3 regions of the Paenibacillus sp. A14 genome follow, and region 1 is predicted to be linked to each of the others. Evidence: predicted binding sites of a transcription regulator. Region 1 holds the regulator's gene; each other region holds the start of a gene.
What was found. Region 1 encodes Rex, which represses fermentation and respiration genes when NADH is low (regulators of the CRP and FNR family bind a similar motif). Its sites were predicted from a motif close to TTGTGAAATATTTCACAA; they were not measured.

Region 1 (7,664 bases):
GCCTGATCACCGATATCGGCGGGCTGCTGAAAGATCTCGCCACCGAGCGGGAAGCGCTTCGCTTTTTTATCAAGCTTGAAGACTTAAGCACGGTCTACTGGATCGAGAGCAATGGCAATTACCGCAGCAAATCGCTGCAAATCTTTGCGGTGCCGATCGATGTGAGCACCCAATTGAAGGAATTTTTCTTCAACAAGAAGAAAAGTGTAGTGATGACTTCGGCGACCCTCTCGGTCGACAAGTCCTTCCAGTACATGATCGATCAATTGGGGCTGACCGAAGCGGCGGAGCAGGAGCGGCTCAACACCTCTATGCTTCCGTCCCCGTTTAATTACCGGGAACAGGCCTTACTTGTCATTCCGCGGGATTTCCCGAGCGTGAAAGGCAGTGTCGGAGACGACCATTTTGTCTCTACGCTCGTTCGGTCCTTGGCCGATACGGCGATCGCCACCCACGGGAGAATGCTGGTCCTGTTCACGTCATACCGGATGCTGCGGCAGGTGTATGATCCGCTGAAGGAGCTGCTTGCCGGACAGGGGATCACCGTAATCGGGCAGGGGATGGACAGCGGAAGCCGAACGAAGCTGACCCGCCGGTTTCAAGGACAGCAAGCCTCAGTTCTGCTTGGCACGAGCAGTTTCTGGGAAGGCGTTGACATTCCCGGCGAGGCCTTGACGAGCCTGGCAATCGTTCGCCTGCCGTTCCAGCCTCCGAACCATCCGCTGGTGGAGGCGAAAAGCGAGAGGCTGCAGCAAGAGAAGAAGAACCCGTTCATGAAACTGTCCGTTCCCCAAGCCGTTATCCGCTTTAAACAGGGTTTCGGCAGACTGGTCCGGTCCTCGCAGGACCGCGGGATCGTGGTGGTTTATGATACTCGGATCTTGGAATCCTATTACGGTAAATACTTCTTGTATTCTTTGCCCGGACCGAAAATGGAGCATATGCCGTTGGAGCAGATGGTGCCTCGAATTTCGGAATGGTTAAACGCCGGGGAATCGTAAGTGTTCCTCAAATCGTGTAAGTAGGGGGAAATTTGATGAAATCGGAAAAAATTTCGGATGCAGTGGTTCGCCGCCTGCCGGTGTACCTGCGCTTTCTCAATGAACTCAGCCGCCGGGAGGTGCCTACGGTCTCTTCGCAGGAACTTGGGCAGAAGCTGGATTTGAATCCGGCGCAAATCCGTAAAGACCTGGCTTACTTCGGAGATTTCGGGCGCAAGGGAATCGGCTACGACGTAACGTATCTGATCGAGAAAATTCGCCAAATTCTGAACCTGGATCAGCAAATTAATGTAGCTTTGATCGGGGCCGGTAATCTTGGCCACGCGTTGTCCAATTATAACGCGTATGTGAAAGATAATATGAAAATTGTAGCGGTCTTTGACGCATCCCCCCACAAAATCGGGACGCAGATCAACCATATTACGATTCAGCCGATCGAGGAGCTGGTGGATACGGTGCGGAGCAGCAACATCCGCATCGGGATCATCACCGTACCCGATGTGGAAGCGCAGCGGGTTGCCGATCAATTGGTGGCTGCGGGAATCGGAGCGATTTTGAATTTTGCGCCAACCATCCTTAAGGTGCCTTCGGAAGTGCGCGTGCATGCGGCGGATTTCACAACCGATTTGATGAGTTTGGCTTATTATCTGGATGGCGGAAAGGAACATACGGAACATGACGCGAAAATGGCTGATTAAAGACGGTACCTTCGCGGTGCCGGATCAGAAAACCCCGATCATCCGGGGCTATATGCTGGTCGAAGGAGACCGGATCACATACGTCGGAACGGAGCGCCCGCAAGGCGTGGAAGGGGCCGAAACGTTTGACGGCAAGGGGCTGTTGTTTCTCCCCGGGTTGATCAATACGCATGGTCATGCGGCGATGTCGCTCTTGCGCGGCTATGGAGACGACATGGTGCTTCAGGAGTGGCTGCAGGAGAAAATGTGGCCGATGGAAGCGAAGTTTACCGGCGAGGATGTATATTGGGGAACGGCCTTGTCCGTGCTGGAGATGCTAAAGGGCGGAACGACCACCTTTTTGGATATGTACGACCATATGGAACAGGTAGCTTCCGTCGTGGATCAATCGGGAATCCGCGCCGTATTGACTCGCGGCGTAATCGGGCTCTGTCCTCCTGAGGTGCAGCAAAGCAAGCTGAACGAAGCGGTGAGCTTTGCGCGCGATTGGCACGGCAAGGCGGACGGACGAATCACCACCATGATTTCGCCGCACTCTCCATATACTTGCCCTCCGGATTACATTGAGAAAATTGTACAGGCGGCACATGAGCTGGATTTGCCGATGCACACGCACATGTCGGAGACGAGAGCCGAGGTGGAGCAAAATGTAGCCGATTACGGCGTCCGCCCGGTTCAGCACCTGCTGAATCTCGGGATGTTCAATCGGCCGACGCTGCTGGCCCACGCCGTCCATCTGACGGACGAGGAGATCGGCGTTTTGGCGGAGCACCGGGTAACGGTATCCCACAACCCGGGGAGCAACCTGAAGCTGGCCAGCGGCGTAGCCCGCGTGCCCGAGTTGCTCAGGGCGGGCGTTACCGTATCGCTGGGAACGGATGGACCCGCCAGCAACAATAACCTCGACATGTTTGAGGAGATTCGCCTGGCGGCGCTGATTCATAAAGGCGTGTCGGGAGACCCGACGGCGGTCCCGGCGGGAGAGGCGCTTCGCATGGGTACGGAATACGGGGCGAAGGCGCTGTTCCTTGAGGATACGGGCCGGCTCGCCGCCGGTATGAAGGCGGATTTTATCGCCCTGAATACGGAACAGGCGCATTTTCTGCCCCGCACGGACTATATTTCCCATATCGTATATTCGGCGGGACCGAAAGATGTGGAGCATGTTTGGGTAAACGGCAAGCAAGTGGTTAAGCATGGCGCTTGCCTGACGCTTGATGAGGAAAAAGTACGTTTTGAAGCCCAAGCTGCGTTCGAGCGCCTTCTCGGCCGATAAGACGATCTACTGTATGTTGAAACTACGCCGATCGGGGAAAGGAAGAGAAGGTTGAGGAACAGAACCAAGTGGATCCTGCTCTCCCTTCTGATGTTGGGGCTCGTCCTCATCGGGCTTCACCGCTTCTATCTTTTTGTACAGCAGGATCTACGGCAGGGGGAGAAGCAAGCGATTCAGCGGGCGATGCGAGAAACCGGACTGACCGAGGCCGATGAGGTCTGGAAATCCGTCTGGGACCAAGTGTGCTGGGTCGTTCAGGGGAAGGATGAAAGCGGCCGGGAAGTCATGGTCTGGCTGCCGGAAAAGGGGAATCCGGAAGTAAAGCCCCTTTCCGAAGGCGTATCGGAGAGTCAAATTCGCAAGATCATTAAAGACAAATTTCCGGGGATAACCCCTGTCCGGTTGATGCCGGGGATATACAACAACCAGTATGTCTGGCAGCTCTTTTACAAAGAGAAAGCCCATCATTTTTACCGGTTTTTCCGATTCAGCGATGGAGAGCCGTTGGAGGAAGTATTTACTTTACCCAACCGGTAAGATCAACTTCAGAACAAAAAGCAGCCCATTGGGCTGCTTTTTTCGTAAAAATTTAAAATAATTTCACAACTTGATTCGAAATCGTATATACGATGTGATATACTCATCTTTGTAAGTTTAATTTGCGTATTTGTCTACCATTTTCTGATATACTTATCATTATATTTTTCTACAGCAAGGAGGACCTCAACGTGAAATTGCGTGTTGGACCGATTGTGGCAAGTGTGGCCGTATCCGCACTGTTGTTGTTCGGAGGATGGTTTGCGTATAGACAATGGGCGGTTGAGAGCCCGTTTGAGCATAAAATCAATTCTATGGAAGGCGTAAAAAGTGTACAAACAGATATTACCCCAAAACAGGTGGAGTTGAAACTTGATTTGGAGCCCGGAACGAATTTGGGCAGCCTCGTTGAGCAAATTGAGCGGGAAGGCGGCAAATGGATCGGCAGCCGCGAAGTAAAAGTGGTCGTGGAAGACAAAGCCTCAGAGAAGCTGAACGAATTGTGGGACAAGGCCTTGTTCCCGATCGCTCAAGCTATGGAAAAGAAAGAGTACACCGATATCACGACTACGTTGGATGAACTGCAAAAGCAGACCGAAGGCGTTTCGGCCAAAGCGGAAATGGACGATAAGAACGTGTATATTACGTTAACCGATGAGAAGGCGAGCAAGTTTGTTATTTTACCTCGCGTACCGCAAAGTATGGGGGTGTGGCCTAATGCGTAAGTGGATGATTGAAGTTGCGGCCGGATTTGTCCCGGTTTTCCTCATCTTTCTCGCTTTTATCGGCTATAATGTGATTCCGCTGCTCGTCGGTCTCGTCATGGTGGGCGCACTGCTTACGGCCGTTAAAATGCGCGGCGGGATCGTCGCGACGGCTTCCCAGGAGCGCAAGCGGAAGAAAGTGGCGTCGCCCGGGCTTACGTTTGAAGAGATCGGCGGTCAAGACAGCGCCAAACAGGAACTCCGGGAAGCCCTCGACTTTATGGTGCGTCATGAAGAGATCAAAAAGTTCGGGATTCGCCCGCTGAAAGGGATTTTGCTGACCGGGCCTCCGGGAACAGGCAAAACGCTGATGGCGAAAGCGGCCGCCCAGTACACGAACGCCGTGTTTGTCGCGGCATCGGGCAGCGAATTTGTGGAGATGTACGTAGGCGTCGGGGCCAGCCGGATTCGCGATTTGTTCAAGGACGCCCGCACACGCGCGGCGAAGGAGAACAAAGAGAATGCTGTCATTTTTATCGATGAGATCGATGTGATCGGCGGCAAACGGGAAGGCGGCCAACAGCGCGAGTATGACCAGACGCTGAACCAGCTGCTGACTGAAATGGACGGCATCTATACGTCCGATACGCCGAGGGTCTTGCTGATCGCGGCCACGAACCGCAAAGAGATGCTGGACAGCGCACTGCTGCGCCCGGGCCGTTTTGACCGGCATATCCAGGTTGATCTGCCGGACAAGAAGGGCCGCCGTCATATTTTGGAGATTCATGCGAAGAATAAGCCGCTGGATGCGGAAGTGAATTTGGACAAGGTGGCCGAGGAATCCTACGGCTTCTCCGGCGCCCAACTGGAGAGCGTGATGAACGAAGCGGCGATTTACGCGATGCGCGATCAATTGGAGGAAATTAAACAAAGTCATCTATCGATGGCGATCGACAAGGTCATGATGGGCGAAAAAACAGACCGTCAATCGACTGAAGAAGAGAAGCGGCGCGTGGCCGTGCATGAGCTTGGCCATGCGGTTGCCGCCGAGGTCGTCGCTCCGGGGAGCGTCAACCAGGTTGCGCTTAGCCCGCGCGGCAGAGCGCTGGGATATGTGCGCCATAATCCGCGGGAGGAAAAATACCTGTACACCAAGCATTATATTGAAGGGCAGATTATCATCGCCCTGGCGGGAGCTGCCGCGGAGGAGATTTACTACGGAGGGCGCAGCACCGGTTCCAGCAACGACTTCGAACAGGCGTTGAACCTGGTGCAGACGATGATGACTTCGGGCTTGACCTCGCTGGGCATCGTGAATATGGACATGGTAACCAAAGAGGTGTTGATGCAAGAAAACTCCAAGATTCTGGACGAGCTTGCGGCCCGGTCCAAACAGATTTTGATCGACCATTCGGCCGTATTCGACCGTTCTCTGGAAATTTTGCTTAAAGAAGAGCGCCTTTCCGGCGATCAATTCCGTTGTCAATTTCGTGACAGCTTGACTTTACCGGCATGATTTATCATGCCGGTTATTTTTTTTTACTTTTTGCTCGTGCTAAGATATTATTATATGTTGGGTATAAAATGATGTATTATTCGACATCAGGGGTACAATATTATGGAGAGACCATGAAAGGATGGAGCGAGAGGACCATGAACTTCAAAAGAATAGGTGTCATTGGTGGCGGCACGATGGGCCAAGGCATCAGCGAAATGCTGGCGGCCAAAGGACTCGACGTGCTACTCGTGGAAGAGACGACGGAGAAATTAAACCATGCGTACAGCATGATCGAAACAAGCTTGGACAAACAGCTCGAGAAATGGGCGATTACCAAGGCGGAGAAGAAGCTGATCTTATCCAAAATTCATAAAGTGACGCATTTTGCCGAACTCGGTACCTGCGATATGGTGATCGAGACCATTTCGGAGGATTTGAATGCCAAGCGCGAGGTCTTCAAACAGCTCGACCAAGTATGTCCGAGCAATATTATTCTGGCCAGCAACACATCGACGCTCAGCTTGACGGAGATCGCGGGGTCGACGATGTATCCGGAGCGCGTGATCGGCATGCACTTTATTTATCCAGTAGCCAAAATCAATCTCGTGGAAATTATCCGCGGCTTGAAAACTTCGGACTCCACGTTTGAAGAAACGAAGCGGTTTGTGGAGGAAGTTGTCGATAAGCGCGGAATTATGGTATACGAATCCCCGGGCTTCGTCACTTCCCGGATCATCTGTCTGATGATCAACGAGGCGCTCCATGTGCTTGGCGAAGGCGTGGCCACCGCCGAGGATATCGATGACTCGATGCGTATCGGATACCAGTTCCAATACGGTCCGCTTGAAATGGCCGACCGCTTCGGGCTCGATTCCGTGCTTGCCGCTTTGGAGCGGATGTTCCGCGAATTCGGAGAGCTGAAATACCGCCCTTCCTTTGTACTGAAAAAAATGGTTCGCGCGGGCTCACTCGGTGTGAAGACGGGCGAAGGCTTTTTCAAATACGACAAGGATGGTGACCGGATATGAAAATTCTAGTTATTAACGCGGGAAGCTCCTCGTTGAAATACCAACTGTACGATATGACGGACGAATCCGTCATGGCCAAGGGGCTTGTGGAACGGATCGGAATGGATTCCTCCATTCTGACGCATAAACCGACGGGTAAGGAAGAAGTAACCGAGGTCAGCGATATTCTCGAGCATACGACAGCAATCCGCAAGGTGTTGGATAAATTGACCGATAAGGTGCATGGCGTATTGGAGTCGATCGATGAAATCGATGCCGTCGGCCATCGCGTCGTGCATGGCGGCGAAGCGTTCAAGAGCTCCGCGCTGATTACCGGTGAAGTGAAATCGGAGATCCGCCGCTTGTTCGACCTGGCTCCGCTGCACAATCCGGCCAGTATGATGGGGATTTCGGCCGCTGAAGCCAACCTGCCGAATGTACCGCACACGGTCGTGTTCGATACGGCTTTCCACCAAACGATGCCCGAGAAAGCCTATCTTTATGCGATTCCGAAAGTGCTTTACAAGAAACATAAAGTGCGCCGGTACGGTTTTCACGGGACGTCGCATGCTTATGTAAGCAAAGCTGCTGCCGAGTTTTTGAATCGTCCGGTTGAAGACTTGAAGATCATAACCTGCCACATCGGTAACGGCGCGAGCTTGACAGCCGTCATGGGCGGTATTTCCGTGGATACGTCTATGGGGATGACTCCGCTGGAAGGTCTGATTATGGGTACGCGCAGCGGTGACCTGGATCCGGCGGTCGTTCCTTTTGTCATGAATAAAGAAGAACTGACGATCAATGAAGTGAATTCCATGCTCAATAAACATAGCGGCTTGCTGGCGATTTCCGGCGCAAGCAGCGATATGCGCGATATCACCGACGGTATGGCGGAGGGCGAACCGAACGCGACGCTGGCTTTTGAAATGTACGAATACCGTCT
Region 2 (7,664 bases), 170 kb from region 1:
ATGATGGTGAAACTGGGCTATGTGGAAAGAGTGGAACATTACCTGCGTCAACGCCAAACGCCTGTAGCTATCGAAGTATTCTCGGATGTAGAGCCGGATCCATCCACAACGACAGTACAGCGCGGTACCGAACTCATGGAGAAATTCCAGCCGGACTGCATTATCGCTCTCGGTGGCGGCTCGCCAATGGATGCCGCGAAAGGCATGTGGCTGTTCTATGAATATCCGGACACCGATTTCCATAACCTGAAGCAAAAATTTATGGATATCCGCAAACGGATTTACAAATATCCGCGTCTTGGCCAAAAAGCTAAATTCGTAGCGATCCCTACGACTTCGGGTACCGGTTCGGAAGTAACCTCGTTCGCGGTTATCACCGATAAAATCAACGGCAACACCAAATATCCTTTGGCCGACTACGAGCTGACACCGGATGTAGCGATCATCGACCCGGAATTCGTGTACAGCTTGCCGAAAACCGCGGTGGCCGATACAGGGATGGACGTATTGACGCACGCGATTGAAGCTTATGTATCGGTTATGGCTAACGACTATACGGACGGTCTCGCGATCAAAGCGGTTCAACTGGTGTTCCAATACCTTGAGAAATCGGCTTTGACCGGCGATAAACTGGCTCGCGAGAAAATGCACAACGCTTCGACGCTGGCAGGTATGGCCTTCGCGAATGCGTTCCTTGGGATCAACCACAGCTTGGCTCATAAATGGGGCGGACAGTACCACACCGCACATGGCCGGACCAATGCGATCCTGATGCCGCATGTCATCCGCTACAATGCCAAGAAACCTACCAAATTCGCGGCATGGCCGAAATATACCAACTTCGTTGCCGACGAACGCTATGCAGAAATCGCCCGCATTCTGGGATTGCCGGCCCGCACAACGGAAGAAGGCGTGAAGAGCTTGATCAAAGCCATTCGCGATCTGAACAGAAAACTGGGCATTCCGGAAACTTTCCAAGAGCTTGGCTTCGATCCGAAAGACTTCGAATCGCGCGTTGACTATTTGGCGGATCGCGCTTTCGAAGACCAATGTACTACGGCCAATCCGAAGCTTCCGCTCGTTAGCGAACTTGCCGAAGTATACCGCGATGCTTTCTATGGAAGATTTGAAGAATAAGTGAACAATGGGCTGTGAAAACGTGACAAATATCACTTGATGTGATATTTGTCACAATCTTTCTATAGGGATTGTTATATCATAAAAATATAAATGATCCCTAGTACGTTGGTAAGTTCAGAGGAGATCATCAACAACGGATCAAGGACTTATCGGTGTCTAAAATGTGAAAATTATCACAAATTTTAGGGATCATGAGGCGCGGCATTATCCTTCAACGCCGCGTACTTCAAATATATATGGAGGGATTACAGATGTCGGTGATTGAGAGAGAAGTACAAAACACGCAAGAAGTTCAAACGGCTTGGAGAGGCTTTAAGAAAGGCAAATGGATGAAGGAAGTGAATACACGCGACTTCATCGACACGAATATTAAACCTTATGAAGGAGATGAGTCCTTCCTGAAAGGCGCCACAGCCAATACAAAGGCGCTGTGGGATATTATTTCCGATTTGTCCAAGAAAGAAAGAGAAGCGGGCGGCGTTCTTGATGTTGATGTTCATAAACCATCGACGATCATCTCCCACGCACCCGGCTATCTGGACAAAGAGAAGGAACAAATCGTAGGCGTACAGGGGGATGCTCCTTTCCAACGCACGATTCATCCTTTTGGCGGTATTAACATGGTAATCAATTCTTGCAAGGCATATGGTTTCGACCTGCCTGGCGAGATTGTAGATATGTTCACCTCAATTCGCAAAACACATAACCAAGGTGTATTTGATGCTTATACATCCGATATGAGAGCTGCCCGTAAAGCGGGGATTATTACCGGGCTTCCGGATGCTTACGGCCGCGGCCGGATCATTGGGGACTACCGCCGTGTTGCCCTTTACGGGATTAACTTCTTGATTAAACAAAAACAAAAAGAACTGAAGGATCTCGAGGTCGACGTGATTGATGAAGACGTAATTCGTCTTCGCGAGGAACTGTCCGAGCAAATCCGCGCTTTGGGTGAATTGAAACAACTTGGCGAAATGTACGGCTTCGATATTTCCAGACCGGCGGAAAATGCGAAGGAAGCCTTCCAATGGTTGTACTTCGGATACTTGGCAGCTGTCAAAGAACAAGACGGCGCCGCGATGTCCCTGGGCCGTGTATCTTCTTTCCTTGATGCTTATATTGAACGCGACCTGGCCGAAGGCACACTTACCGAGGAAACTGCACAAGAGCTAGTCGACCATTTCGTAATGAAGCTTCGGATCGTTAAATTCCTCCGTACTCCGGAATACAATGAGCTGTTCAGTGGTGACCCAACCTGGGTAACCGAATCGATCGGCGGGACAGCAGTAAACGGTACGACAAGAGTAACCAAGAACAGCTTCCGTTTCCTGCATACATTGTACAATCTGGGACCTGCGCCAGAACCAAACTTGACGGTTCTTTGGTCCGAGAAGCTGCCTGAAGGCTTTAAGAAATATTGCGCCAAGGTTTCTATCGAAACCAGCTCGATCCAGTATGAAAACGATGATTTGATGCGCCCGATCTACGGTGACGATTATGGCATCGCCTGCTGCGTATCCGCAATGGAAATCGGGAAACAAATGCAGTTCTTCGGTGCCCGCGCCAACTTGGCAAAAGCGTTGCTGTACGCCATCAATGGCGGTAAAGACGAGAAATCCGGAGCACAAGTTGCCCCTGAATTCCCGGCCATCACTTCCGAATATCTGGAATACGATGAAGTCATGAAACGCTTCAAACCGATGATGGAATGGCTTGCGAAGCTCTATGTAAATACGCTTAACGTCATTCACTACATGCATGACAAATACTGCTATGAACGCATTGAAATGGCACTGCATGACCGCGATATTCTTCGTACGATGGCTTGCGGTATCGCCGGGCTGTCGGTAGCGGCCGACTCGCTTAGCGCAATTAAATACGCCAAAGTAAAACCGATCCGCAACGAACAAGGCGTTGCCGTTGACTTTGCAATCGAAGGCGACTTCCCTTGCTACGGCAACAACGACGACCGCGTGGACCAAATCGCCGTCGGCCTTGTAGAATCGTTTATGGGTATGATTCGCAAACATAAAACTTACCGTAATGCGATGCCGACACAATCGGTCTTGACGATTACCTCGAACGTAGTTTACGGTAAGAAAACAGGCTCCACGCCGGACGGACGCAAAGCGGGAGAACCTTTTGCACCGGGGGCCAACCCGATGCACGGCCGGGATAAGAAGGGCGCGCTTGCCTCGCTCAGCTCCGTAGCCAAACTTCCGTACGAACACAGCTTGGATGGGATTTCCAACACCTTCTCGATCGTGCCTAAGGCGCTGGGTAAGGAGTCGGATGGCCGCAAGTCCAATCTGGTATCGATGATGGACGGTTATTTCGGCAGCAAGGCTCACCACTTGAACGTAAACGTGTTTGACCGTGAACAGCTCATGGACGCTATGGAGCATCCTGAGAACTATCCGCAATTGACGATCCGCGTTTCGGGTTATGCTGTAAACTTCATTAAGTTGACCCGTGAGCAACAACTCGATGTTATCAACCGGACGTTCCACGGTTCCATGTAAGCAGAGGAATATAGTAGAGATAGCAGCTTGGACAAACGGCAGCTTAAACCTAGAAGGAGTGACGAAATATGCTTAAAGGTCGTATACATTCATTGGAAACTTTCGGAACGGTGGATGGCCCGGGTATTCGTTTCGTCCTCTTCATGCAGGGCTGCCTGCTGAAATGTCAGTATTGTCATAACCCGGATACCTGGAGCCTGACGGACGGGAAGGAGATGAGCGTAGAAGAGGTTTTGGCCGAAATCGAGCCTTACCTGCCTTACTACCGTTCATCAGGCGGCGGGTTGACGGTATCCGGCGGAGAGGCTACTCTGCAAGCCGCCTTCGTAACCGAGCTATTCCGTGAATGTAAGAAGCGTTGGAATCTCCATACGACGCTGGATACCAACGGTTACAACGAAGGCGATAAGATTCGCGACCTTCTGGATGTTACGGATCTTGTCCTCCTGGATTTGAAGCATATTGACAACGAGAAGCATATCAAGCTTACCGGCAAGCCAAACGATCGGATGCTGAGAATGGCAGAGTGGTTGTCGGAGCATAACCGCAAAATGTGGATCCGCCATGTCTTCGTTCCAGGCATCCATGATGATGAGCAGGATTTGCTGAACCTCGGCCGCTTTATCGGTGGATTGCAGGGAGTTGAGAAGTTTGAAATACTCCCGTATCACCAGATGGGGATCTACAAATGGCAGGAGCTTGGCTGGGATTATCCGCTGGATGGAGTTCCTTCGCCGACATCGGAGGAGATCGAGCGGGCAGATCGGCTGATTGAAGAGGGTCGGAAGCAAGTAGCCGCTGCGAAATCGTGAATTCGCAGCGCAACGAACAGAATAATTGAATATGGTTATTAACGATGAAACGGTTGAACTTAGGTTCAGCCGTTTTCTTTTTTCGTTAGATGATTTTATCCCCTGAGTAGAAAAATGTCCTCCTTACCAACAAAGAATGCGCTTTCTATAATAAAGGTGTAGCAAAACCAGATCATGAGGAGGGTCACAGAAAGATGAAAAAGAGCTTCGTTATGCTGTTAAGTTTATTTCTTTTGACCTCGATGCTGCTGGCCGGTTGCGGAAAAGCCGCAAATGAGGGAGCTTCAGGAACGAACGGGGAGCAGCCTGCGGCCAATAACAAAGGGGCGGAACCGCAAGCCAGCTCGGAACCGTTTGAGATTACGATCCGTCATACCCAGGTGGGAGAATCCAAAAAATTCCGGCTGGCTTTGCTGGAGGATGTGGTCAAAAAGACGCAAGAAGCGGTTCCGGGACTCACGATTAAGCTGGATGCCGTAGATTCCGAGGTGAATCGGAAGGAGAAGTTGAGAGGCGAAATGGCCGCAGGAAAACCGCCGGAAATCTTCGACGTCTTCGGCAGTCCGGATGCCGCCCTTTACGCTAAAGAAGGCTTGATGCTGGATCTGACGCCAATTCTGGAGGAACTCGGCCTCAAAGATAAATTCACAACCTTGGCCCCGTTCACGCATGACGGAAAAATTTATGGGCTGCCGATCGGTGGATCGATTGAAGGATTTTTCTATAACAAAGCGTATTTTGAGCAAAAAGGACTGAAAGTACCAACCACGCTGGATGAACTGGAAAAGCTGGCGGAGACGATCAAGGCGGACGGCAAAATTCCATTTGCTCAATCCTCCAAGGATGCTTGGATTCCGCTAATGACGACCAACAACTTGTGGTCTTACTATGGAGGGCCGGAAATTACTTACGGCTTCAAAACGGGCGAAACGAAATGGACGGATGAAAATATGGTCAAGGCCGTAGCCAAACACCAGGAGTGGGTGCAGAAAGGTTTTTACAAGAAAGGCGAGCTCGGTTTTGAATATGCGGATATGCGGAATCAGATCATTACGGGCGAAGCGATCATGATGATGGATGGCTCCTGGGCCAATTCGGTGTTCCGGGATCCCGCGCAGGCGGGCGATATGGTCGGCAAAATCGGATTCTTCAACATGCCGCCAATGAAAGCAGGAGACCCGGTCGTGGTGATGCAGGACGCGAACAACGGTTACGGCTTCTCCAGCAAGGTTGCGGAAGATCCGCGGAAGCTGCAGGCCGTCAAAGAGTTTATCAAAAACATGTGGACGGAGGAAATGCAACTTCGCGGGCTGAAGGAAGACGGCGTGCTGCCGGCCATGAAAATGGATCTGGAACAAATGAAGACCACTTCGGACGATCCGCTTATGCAGGATATTTTCAAGGCGGTGAGTGAGATCGGAACCTCGTTCCCGGCTTTTGACGCGCTTGTGCAAGCGGAGGTCAATACGGCGCTCAGCTTGGGAATCCAGCAAATCATCGGCGGTGAAATCGAACCGGCTAAAATGCTGGAAAATATCCAGGCGGCCCAGGATGCGGCAAACGCGGCCGAGCAGTAATAAGGCCCGCCAAAAGCGACTGACGTAGATGAAGGGCGCCTCCCGCCTCGATTAGGGGGCGCTCTTTTTTCATAAAATTTTAGGCATCCGCCACGGAGGTTACTATGAATAAAGCGCTAAGAAATCCGCTGATCTATGTATTGTTTGTGCTTCCGGCATTCGTGCTGTTTCTCGCCTTCTTTATCTATCCGATTTTGGGTGCGATCAACAACAGCTTCACGAGCTGGAACGGGATTTCCAAGAATGTCACTTACATCGGCTTTGAGAACTATTATACCGCCTTTCAAGATGTGGCCTTTTGGAAATCGGTACGAAATAATGTTTATTTCATATTGTTCTCCTGTTTGATCCAAGTTCCATTGATTATTCTCTTCTCCCTGCTGATTGCCAATGTGAAACGCCTAAAAGGCTTGTACAAAACGGCGGTGTTCATGCCGTCCATCATGTCCACGGCCGTTATCGGCATATTGTGGGGCTTCATTTACAATCCCGATTTCGGGCTGGCTAATGAAGTTTTAAGCGCGTTCGGCATCCCGCAGGTTTACTGGCTGTCGGATAAGAATTGGGCGATGCTGTCCATTTTGATTACGAATGCTTGGCAATGGACCGGGTTTTATATTGTGATGGTTTTGGCCGCCATCATTTCCATTCCCAAGGAGCTGGAAGAAGCGGCGGCGATCGATGGGGCCACAGGGTTTCAGCGGGCCACCCGGATTACGATTCCGCTCGTGATGCCGATCATTTCCGTCGTCATCATGCTGTCCATGGCCGGGGCCATGAAGGCGGCCGATATCGTGCTGGTCATGACCAAGGGGGGGCCCGCCGGTTCGACGGATGTCATGGCCACTTACATGATTCGCTATGCCATTACGAGCTTCAGGCATGGTTACGGTAATTCGATCGCCGTGCTGATCTTTATTTTCACGATCGTCCTAACCGCGCTTTATCAACTGGTGGTGGCAAGACGGACAGAAAGGATTGAATACTGATGAGAGCATTTAAAAAAATCGTTCCGCATATTTTTCTGATGGGTTATTTGCTTATCATCCTGTATCCGTTCCTGTTCGTCCTGTTTTCTTCCGTAAAAACGAACAACCAGGATATCGCGACGAATCCGTTCGGTTTGCCGGGTTCGGTGACTTTTGATAACTATGTTAATGCTTGGGTTAACGCCAAGATCAACACTTACTTTTTCAACAGTTTATATATCGGTGTTGTTTCCGCCTGTTTATCTATCCTGTTCGCGGCCATGTTGGCTTTTGCCGTAACCCGGATGCGCTACAACCGGGTCAGCGCCGCCTTGTTTCAACTGATTTTGCTCGGGATGCTCATCCCGAACAATTCGCTCCTGCTGCCGATCTACGGCGTCATGCGAAACTTGAACATCCTTGATACGCATATGGCTTTGATCCTGCCGTATATCGCCAATGCCATTCCGTTCTCGGTCATTATTCTGGCGGCATTCATGCGCTCGCTGCCCGGAGAGATCGAGGAGGCGGCCGTGATCGACGGGCTGGGCTCGGCCGGACTCTTCGCCAAGGTTGTTATCCCGCTCACCGTACCCGCGATCGTCACGGTTTTTATCATCAATTTCCTCGGGAACTGGAACGAGT
Region 3 (7,664 bases), on a different contig from region 1:
GTGCTGGCCCTGATCCAAATGCTAATTTTTAGCGGCTCGACGGTCCGCGTCGTCGTCGGCGCTCTGTTCATGGTGCTCGGGGCTTTCAATATATTCGCCGGCATCCGCAACCATGGCTTCTTCTCCCGCCAGAACCCGGAATAAACCGGCCGCCTGATCGCCGCATTAGGCGTGGTCGATGGACTGCAGCGTCATGACGGCCTTGGACACCAGGAAATCCTGGTAGGTCATGACGATTTCCAGCTTGCACGCCCGTCGGCTCATCTCCAGGACGACCGGGGTAATCACGACCGGATTCTCGATCTGCACCGGACGCACGAAGTAAGTCGTCAGGTTGTCCACCACGTAGTCCGCCCCGCTCGCATCCTTCGCCGCGTTCAAGCCGGCCTGGGTCATCAGCGAAGTCAGCACCCCATGGGAAATCGTCCCGAGGTCGGTAGCCATTTGCGGCGTAATCATGCCGTGAAAAAACAACCGGCCGTTCTCGTCCCGCTCCTCCGCGAATCCGTTCCACATGAGATGCTCAAACGTTTCACCGAGCTGCGGCTGATTCCGGGCGTCCCGCATCGCCTGCAGCACTTCCCGCCGCGTCACCGAAGAAATCAGCTTCCGGTTGCGGTCGACGACGGGCAGAAAGTCGATCCCTTCCCACACCATGATCTGGGCCGCCGAAGCGAGCGACGTTTGCAGCCCGACCGTAATCGGATGCCGTGTCAGACACTTTTCAATGCTCTGATCCCCGCTGAGATCTTCCACATCCTTGCGGCTGACGATGCCGATCACCCGGTTCCATTCGTCCACCACCGGAAAATGCTGCGCCCCGGTCTCGATCGACAGCTGATCGAAATCGGAGATGTTGCTGGTCACCTTCAACATGTTGACTCTCGGCTTGCGCACGACGATATCTTCCACAAGCATAATCTTCTTCTTGATCAAGCGGTCGAAGATCGCCCGGTTGATCATCGAGGCTACCGTAAACGTATCGTGCCGCGAGGAAATGATCGGCAGCGATAAGCGGTCGGCCAGACTTTTGACTTCCCGGCTCGTTCCGAAGCCGCCGGTAATCAGCACGCCCGCCCCTTGCTCCAAAGCGAGCGAATGGGCATCCTCCCGGTTCCCCACGATCAAAAGGCTTCCCGCATCGATATAGCGGGCCATGGCATCGATCTTCATCGCGCCGATCACGTATTTATGCAGGTTTTTATCCAGACCGTCGGCTCCGCCAAGCACATGTCCCTCGACGATATCGACGACGTCCCCGAACGTCAGTTGATCGGTAATATTCCGCGGCTTCTTCTCCACGCGAACGGTCCCGATCCGCTCCTTCGTAATAACGATTCCGAGATTTTCCGCTTCCTTTACCGCACGGTAGGCGGTTCCTTCGCTGACTCCCATTCCTTTCGCCAGCTTGCGCACCGATATTTTGGTTCCGATTTTGAGACTCTCGATATGCTGTAGCAGCTGCTCGTGCTTCGTTACACTTTCTTCATGCCCCTGCAACTGTTACACCCCCAATCTCAATCTGTACTATTCTGTATCTATTATACACCATATCAACGCAAAAAAAAGCGGACATTCCGTGAGCAAATTTCGCCGGAAGATCCGCTAAACACTCGATCGCTTCATTTCGCCATTTCCTGAAATTTTGCCCTGTTCCGGAATGAACGTGAGGCGAATCACTCGGACTTTGACGGAATACCGAAGCCTTATGCAGAAACATTTTGCGTTGCGCCAATATGTGATTTGTATCACAATGCCATGATGACCGGTTGATATAATGATCGCAAATGCTTCAATATTTAAATAAACAGGAGGACCAAACTTATGAGCCAAACCTTTAAAACCACCGTCAACGCTACGGAGTACCCGCCGCAATTAAAGCATAAAACGATTTTTGCCGCCTTCAACAGCCTGGAGCCTGGAGAAGCGATGCTGCTTATCAATGATCACGATCCCGTGCCGCTGCGCTTTCAATTCGAAGCGATGCATCCCGGACGCTTTACCTGGGACTATCTGGAGCAAGGCCCGGACACTTTTCGTGTAAAAATCGGGAAAACGGAATAACCGAGGAGGAGATCCCATTGGCCACGATTGAGGTCCTCGATGAGAAGACCCTAAAAATCAAGGTAGGCCTTGAAGACGCACTCGCCATGATTGCCGAGGCCGAAAACGATCCGGAGCGTTATGCCGCTGAAATCTTGATGATTGCCGAGAAAATGCCGGAGTTTGAATACACCTACTTCTGTTTCTACGCCTACGACACGGCGGCTTTATTCGAAAAAATGCTCGGCATCGATCCGAAGCAGTATCTCTCCTTCTCGCTGGATGCCCCCGATTCATTCTTCTATACCCTCTATGGAGGTATGAAGGGGCTCAGCGGAATGGCACGCCTGTCCAGCGCTTTGGCTGCCGAGGCGTAAGCAAGCCCGAATTCCAAATCGGCCGGACCCTTCAACGCACCTTCAAGGTGAGCGAGGGTCCGGCCGATTTTTAGTTATCAGCGACCGAGAATGCGGAACCGCTTATTGTCACATCGACTTGCGCCTTTCCATTACCGCTCGTGTACGTGTAACTTGAAGCCCCATGCTTATATCCGGGCAATGAATCCGGGATGGTTAACGCGCTTTCTTTGATCCCCATAGAGAGCTTGTAATTGCTTGCGCCTTGATCGATGTGGAGACTTCCGGCACCGTTTTTCAACTCAAATTTGATTGTTTTGTTAAATCCTTTCGGCAGGATGGCCGACATACTCCCCTCATTGCTCGTAAGATTCAGATCCGCGTTCACGGCCGGCAAAGAGATGCCGGCTTTGTTGCCATTGACCGTAATCGTCCGGAATTTTTGGCTGGGTATGTTCAAAGTCACCATATCAATATCCTCCGTCGAAACACCTTGCTTCGGTCGGATTGAGATTTGCGTCGCCGAGTTCTTGGCGTTTTGTACCACGTTCATTACTTTGGCATTGTAGTCAACGGAGAGCTGTTCGCCCCGACTGATCTGCACTAGAACATTGCAATTCTCCGCGGCGAGTTCAAGTGTTTCGGCCCTGGCGGGAGAAGCCTGCCGATTGGCGGCTCCAGCTTCCGGAGAGTTCCAAACGGCTGTCATCAGCAGCAATCCCGTCAATAAAGAGGCGAGGATGACAATGCCGTTCTTTTTGGGCCGTATATCCATAATAAAATTGATGCGACTACGCAAGTTACGTTTCCCCCCATACAGATTGGTGAATACAGCGGTCCGGGCTTTTGACCCGTTTCGAACGACTTTAATCAAGGTTTCACCGTAGTTTTTTCGCTGCTGAAAACTCATACCTCGGAGAACCCGTTCATCGCACGAGAGCTCGCATTGCAAGGAAACCGCCCGGTCCATAAAATAAACCAAGGGATTGAACCAGTGGACCGCCTTCACCCCCAAAATAATCACCTTGTGCCATAGATCGAACCGTTTAAAATGAATCAGTTCATGCTTAAGAATGTGCGGATAGTCCTCTTCCTTCAAAATATCCCGGGGAAGCAAAATCACCGGATGAATCAGACCTGTTAACATCGGCGATGAAATGCTGTGGCAAAATTTTATCCTGACACCGGTTTTAATATTTAACTCCGAGGCCATGTTCTCAAAAGCTCCCAAAATCTCCGGATCCGTCACCGGCTCGCTCCAGCGTCTAGTCAGGTTCATAAACCGGATATGCCGATACACTTGGCAGAATAACGCAATTAAGGCGCCGGTCAACCAAACCACCGCCAAGATCCGCCAAACCGGATAAGGGGCGAAGGCCGCTTGATTGGCTTCATGAACTGTGGAGATCGGAAATCCGGCAAGCCCTTTCCCTTGCCCGGACATAGCGGGGAGCGGATCGGTAGTCGGCGCGTAACGGACCGGAGCAAAAGGCAACACAATATGAGGATGTACGGGGACCAGCCAGCCGATCGTGATCACCCACCAAATGATATACAACCATTTTGCGGCATATTTTTTGGCCAAGAAGGGGACCATCGCCATATACACCAATGTTACCAGCGACATGGAAAGCGAGCATCGAATAAACACAGATAAAGTTTCCTCCAACTCACTCCCTCTTTTCCTTCAGCCACTTCTCAAGCTCGTCCAGATCGTCTTCCTTAAAACGCTGGCTGCCGTGCAACGCTGCGATCAGACTGGAGAAGGAATTCCCGTGAAATCGCTGGATAAAGTCGCCGGTTTCAAATTTCAAATACTCCTCTTTACTGATCAGCGAAAAATACCCTCGTTCTTTGCTCTTTTTCTCACTCCGTAAAAAACCGCGTTCCACCAGCCTCTTCATCAAAGTAATAATCGTCTGCGCCTTCCATGCCCGTTCCTTTCCTAGCTGCTCCATCACCATCCCCGTTGTAATCGGCGGTTCATTCGCCCAAACCACCTTCATGATCTCAAATTCGGCATCCGGGAGCTTCTTCATCAAATTCATCGCGAACCTCCTTTTTCTACAGCTGTCTATAATGTATATTCTACACCTGTCTACAATAATGTCAACCAGTTTTTTCCTGAAAAATAGCCCGCCCTCTTCATTAAATGTGATGTGCGGTTCACGGGCGAGTTAGTTGGTTAGTTGGTTGGTTGGTTGGAGTAAGTTTACAGAAATATGGGGATTTGGAGGTTTAATGCGGAGGTTGGGTTGTTGTGGCATGGCTGCCTACATAAGGCCCCAAAAGCACTGGCGTTGCATGAAGCAATTTGAATGCCGTGGAGAAATAAGGGCCTGATGCGCACTGAAGTTGCATCAAACCTGACTTGGTGCTGCCTATTTTGAAACTTGTCGCCTCGGTGTGGCGAGTTGGATCCGGCGCGCCCCATCTCCCTAACCGCCGTCGCATGAGCAGCCTTGCAAGAAAGACGAAAATTAACGCTAACGGTTGCCACAGCCGTTATTTGCCCTGAAAACGCCGACTTCCCATTCTAACGGTCGCCACGGCGCTTATTTTGCAAAAACAGGCTGTTAGGGCGAGAATCCAGGTGAAATAACGGCGCTCACGACCGCTAGAATTTCGAAAGGGTTACTTTTCGTTAAATAGCGACTGCCACAACCGTTAGACTTCCCAAGTCTCACCATAGTCGCACGATGTCAGGCTGGATGCAACGCCAGGGCCTGATGCGGCGCTATTTTGTCTAATTCAGCTCATGGGTAGGGAATAGCGGACTTTTGAGGCCTTATTATTTGAAAAAGCAGGCCAACCCCCTATTTCGGGGCCCATAACAGGGCAATAAGGCCTTTTTTGACCGCTATCATTCCCCCGAAGCCGAATCGGGACGAAATAGCGCCCAAACGGCCGCTAGTGCGAGGGGCGGCTAGGGAAATGGGGGCCCCTGCCGAATTCAACTCGCCGCACCAAGGCGAAAAGTTTCAAAAAAGCGTTAATTTGAACAAAAGCATGGTCCCCCCATTATGGGAGGACCACTTATTCCTTAATCCTTAGGCGGACGGGCTCTACCTCGCCGAATAGTTCCGCGGCACGTAAGCGCAATAAGGATCGCTCTCCAGGTAGTCGCCGGTTACCGCATAGGCCCGCGCCCGGGAGCCGCCGCAAACCGTTTTGAATTCGCAGGCTCCGCATTTTCCTTTGAGCAGCGATTTATCCCGCAGCTGCCGGAATACGGGAGAGTTCCGGTAGATGTCCGCCAGGGATTGCTCCCTGACACTGCCGCAGTTTATCGGCAAAAAGCCGCTCGGGTACACCTCGCCGACATGGCTGATAAACACAAAGCCATCCCCGTCATTCACTCCTTTCGGGGAACGGCCCAACACATCCTTTCGTTTCGACGGCGACGCCCCGCCAGATCCCTGGCCAAAACCGCCGTCTTTTGAGTCCACGTTTCGTGCGGCGCTTAATGAGGCATTCACCACGCCGCCACCCGTGCCGTTCAAAGCTTCATCCCTACCAACGCCCGCTTCGGAATGCTTCTTCTGCAAAATGACCCGGCGGAAGTGAGGCGCCTCCGTCGCTTTCACACCGTATGGCATCTCCCGCTGCAGCCGAACAAGCCATTCCATGACGCGCTCGTGCTCCTCCGGCGTAATCATGTCGCGGACCATTCCTCTTCCCGTAGGGACGAGAAAAAAGACGCTCCATAATACGGCGCCGAATTCCCGTACTTTCTCCGCGATCTTGGGCAGGTCTTCCAAATTGTAGCGGGAAACGGTCGTATTGATCTGGATCGGAATGTCCAGCTCCCGCAAATATTCGATGCCTTTCATCGTCATTTGGTAGGAGCCCGGGGTGCCGCGAAAATGATCATGGATGGCCGCATCCGAGCCGTCGAGGCTAAACGCCCATCGGGATAACCCTACCTGCTTCGCCCGTTCCACGGCGGAGAACGTTACCCGCGGCGTCGCGCTCGGGGTCATCGAGACAGGCAAGCCTTTTTCATGAATCGCGTATCTGGCCAAGTCGTAAAGATCGGGCCGCATCAAGGGATCGCCTCCGGTGAACACAAAGAGCGGACGGTCCATTTCGGCGATATCGTCGATCAGCTTCTTCCCTTCTTCGAACGTGAGCTGGCGGGGATCGGGACGGTATTGGGCCTCGGCCCGGCAGTGCAAACACTTTAAGGCACAGGCTCGTGTAACCTCCCAGATCACAATGAACGGATTGACGCGGTAATCCCTTTCCTGAACGATATTAGGTGTAAACTCCACTTGCTTCATCTCCCGAATAATTGATGTAACACCTTTTCAGCGGACTGCTTTCCCTGACGGATACAATCCGGCACGCCTACTCCTTCGTATGCGGCGCCGCAAAGCTCCACGCCCGGCAGATTGGTCCCAAGCTTGGCGCGCAATGCCGCCAGGCGTTCGACATGGCCAACCGGATACTGGGGCATGGATTGCGGGAGCCGGATGATTTCGCAAAACAACGGTTTTGCGGTAATGCCCATCAACGCGCGAAGCTCGCCGGTCAGTTCTTCCTTTATCGCTTCGTCCGGCTTATCGGTCCACTGTTCATCCCCCAGCCGACCCAAAAAGGTACGGAGCAGGACGACTCCCCGCGGGGCGGTATGCAGCCATTTCGACGAACTCCAGGTACATGCCGTCATTTTCCTGCCTTCCCCCCGCGGGACGAGAAAACCCGACCCGCCCAGTTCGGCTGGTATATCTTCCGCGCGAAACGCAAAGGTGGCGTTCGCTACGGATACGTAATGAATTTGCTCCAGGTAAGCCACGTCCGAAAACTCACCCAGCAGTCGAGCTGCCTCAAAGGCGGGCGCCGCAATGATCACGGCGTCCGCCGTCAACCGCTCCCCGCTCTCCAGGCTTAACTCGTAGCATGGTGTTCCGGGCGGATTCCCCGGCGCGGCGCCAAACCCGGGCCCGTGTCCCTTCCCGACCAAAGCCAGCGACGAGACGCCGTTCCCGTGGATCAGCCTCTCGCTCTCCAGGGAAGCCACAAGCGCCTCCACCAGCCCGTTCAGCCCAGTCTTGAGCGTTAAGAACATGCTTCCGGCCTCCGGGGCCGGGGTGCTTCCCGCCGTCTTCAATGGCTTGGGGGGTTGTTTTTTTCTCGCCAGCAGTCCAAGAATAAGGCTCCGATGCTTACGCTCCATTTCCATAAACTGGGGAAAAGTCGCCCGAAGGCTCAGCTGCTCCGTGTCCCCCGCATAAATTCCCGCAAGCAGCGGCTCGGTCAAAT

Region 2: the regulator Rex is predicted to act here: its motif matches at 1,302-1,319, upstream of pflB (formate C-acetyltransferase).
Region 3: the regulator Rex is predicted to act here: its motif matches at 1,737-1,754, upstream of V4U88_RS14465 (DUF2249 domain-containing protein).

Annotation. Positions count from the first base shown of each region.
Region 1 is NZ_JBAGJD010000001.1:402,634-410,297, reverse strand. Features, by position in the region: gene dinG (ATP-dependent DNA helicase DinG) at 1-1,001, shown strand, start outside; gene V4U88_RS01960 (redox-sensing transcriptional repressor Rex) at 1,037-1,699, shown strand; gene V4U88_RS01955 (amidohydrolase) at 1,677-2,975, shown strand; gene V4U88_RS01950 (cell wall elongation regulator TseB-like domain-containing protein) at 3,027-3,512, shown strand; gene V4U88_RS01945 (hypothetical protein) at 3,704-4,237, shown strand; gene V4U88_RS01940 (AAA family ATPase) at 4,230-5,732, shown strand; gene V4U88_RS01935 (3-hydroxyacyl-CoA dehydrogenase family protein) at 5,870-6,742, shown strand; gene V4U88_RS01930 (acetate/propionate family kinase) at 6,739-7,664, shown strand, end outside.
Region 2 is NZ_JBAGJD010000001.1:577,131-584,794, reverse strand. Features, by position in the region: gene adhE (bifunctional acetaldehyde-CoA/alcohol dehydrogenase) at 1-1,137, shown strand, start outside; gene pflB (formate C-acetyltransferase) at 1,392-3,662, shown strand; gene pflA (pyruvate formate-lyase-activating protein) at 3,731-4,474, shown strand; gene V4U88_RS02875 (ABC transporter substrate-binding protein) at 4,669-6,051, shown strand; gene V4U88_RS02870 (carbohydrate ABC transporter permease) at 6,156-7,040, shown strand; gene V4U88_RS02865 (carbohydrate ABC transporter permease) at 7,040-7,664, shown strand, end outside.
Region 3 is NZ_JBAGJD010000004.1:663,809-671,472, reverse strand. Features, by position in the region: gene V4U88_RS14475 (YtpI family protein) at 1-144, shown strand, start outside; gene V4U88_RS14470 (DRTGG domain-containing protein) at 166-1,500, opposite strand; gene V4U88_RS14465 (DUF2249 domain-containing protein) at 1,825-2,064, shown strand; gene V4U88_RS14460 (hypothetical protein) at 2,082-2,420, shown strand; gene V4U88_RS14455 (M56 family metallopeptidase) at 2,491-4,050, opposite strand; gene V4U88_RS14450 (BlaI/MecI/CopY family transcriptional regulator) at 4,070-4,447, opposite strand; gene V4U88_RS14445 (TIGR04053 family radical SAM/SPASM domain-containing protein) at 5,465-6,673, opposite strand; gene hemG (protoporphyrinogen oxidase) at 6,679-7,664, opposite strand, start outside.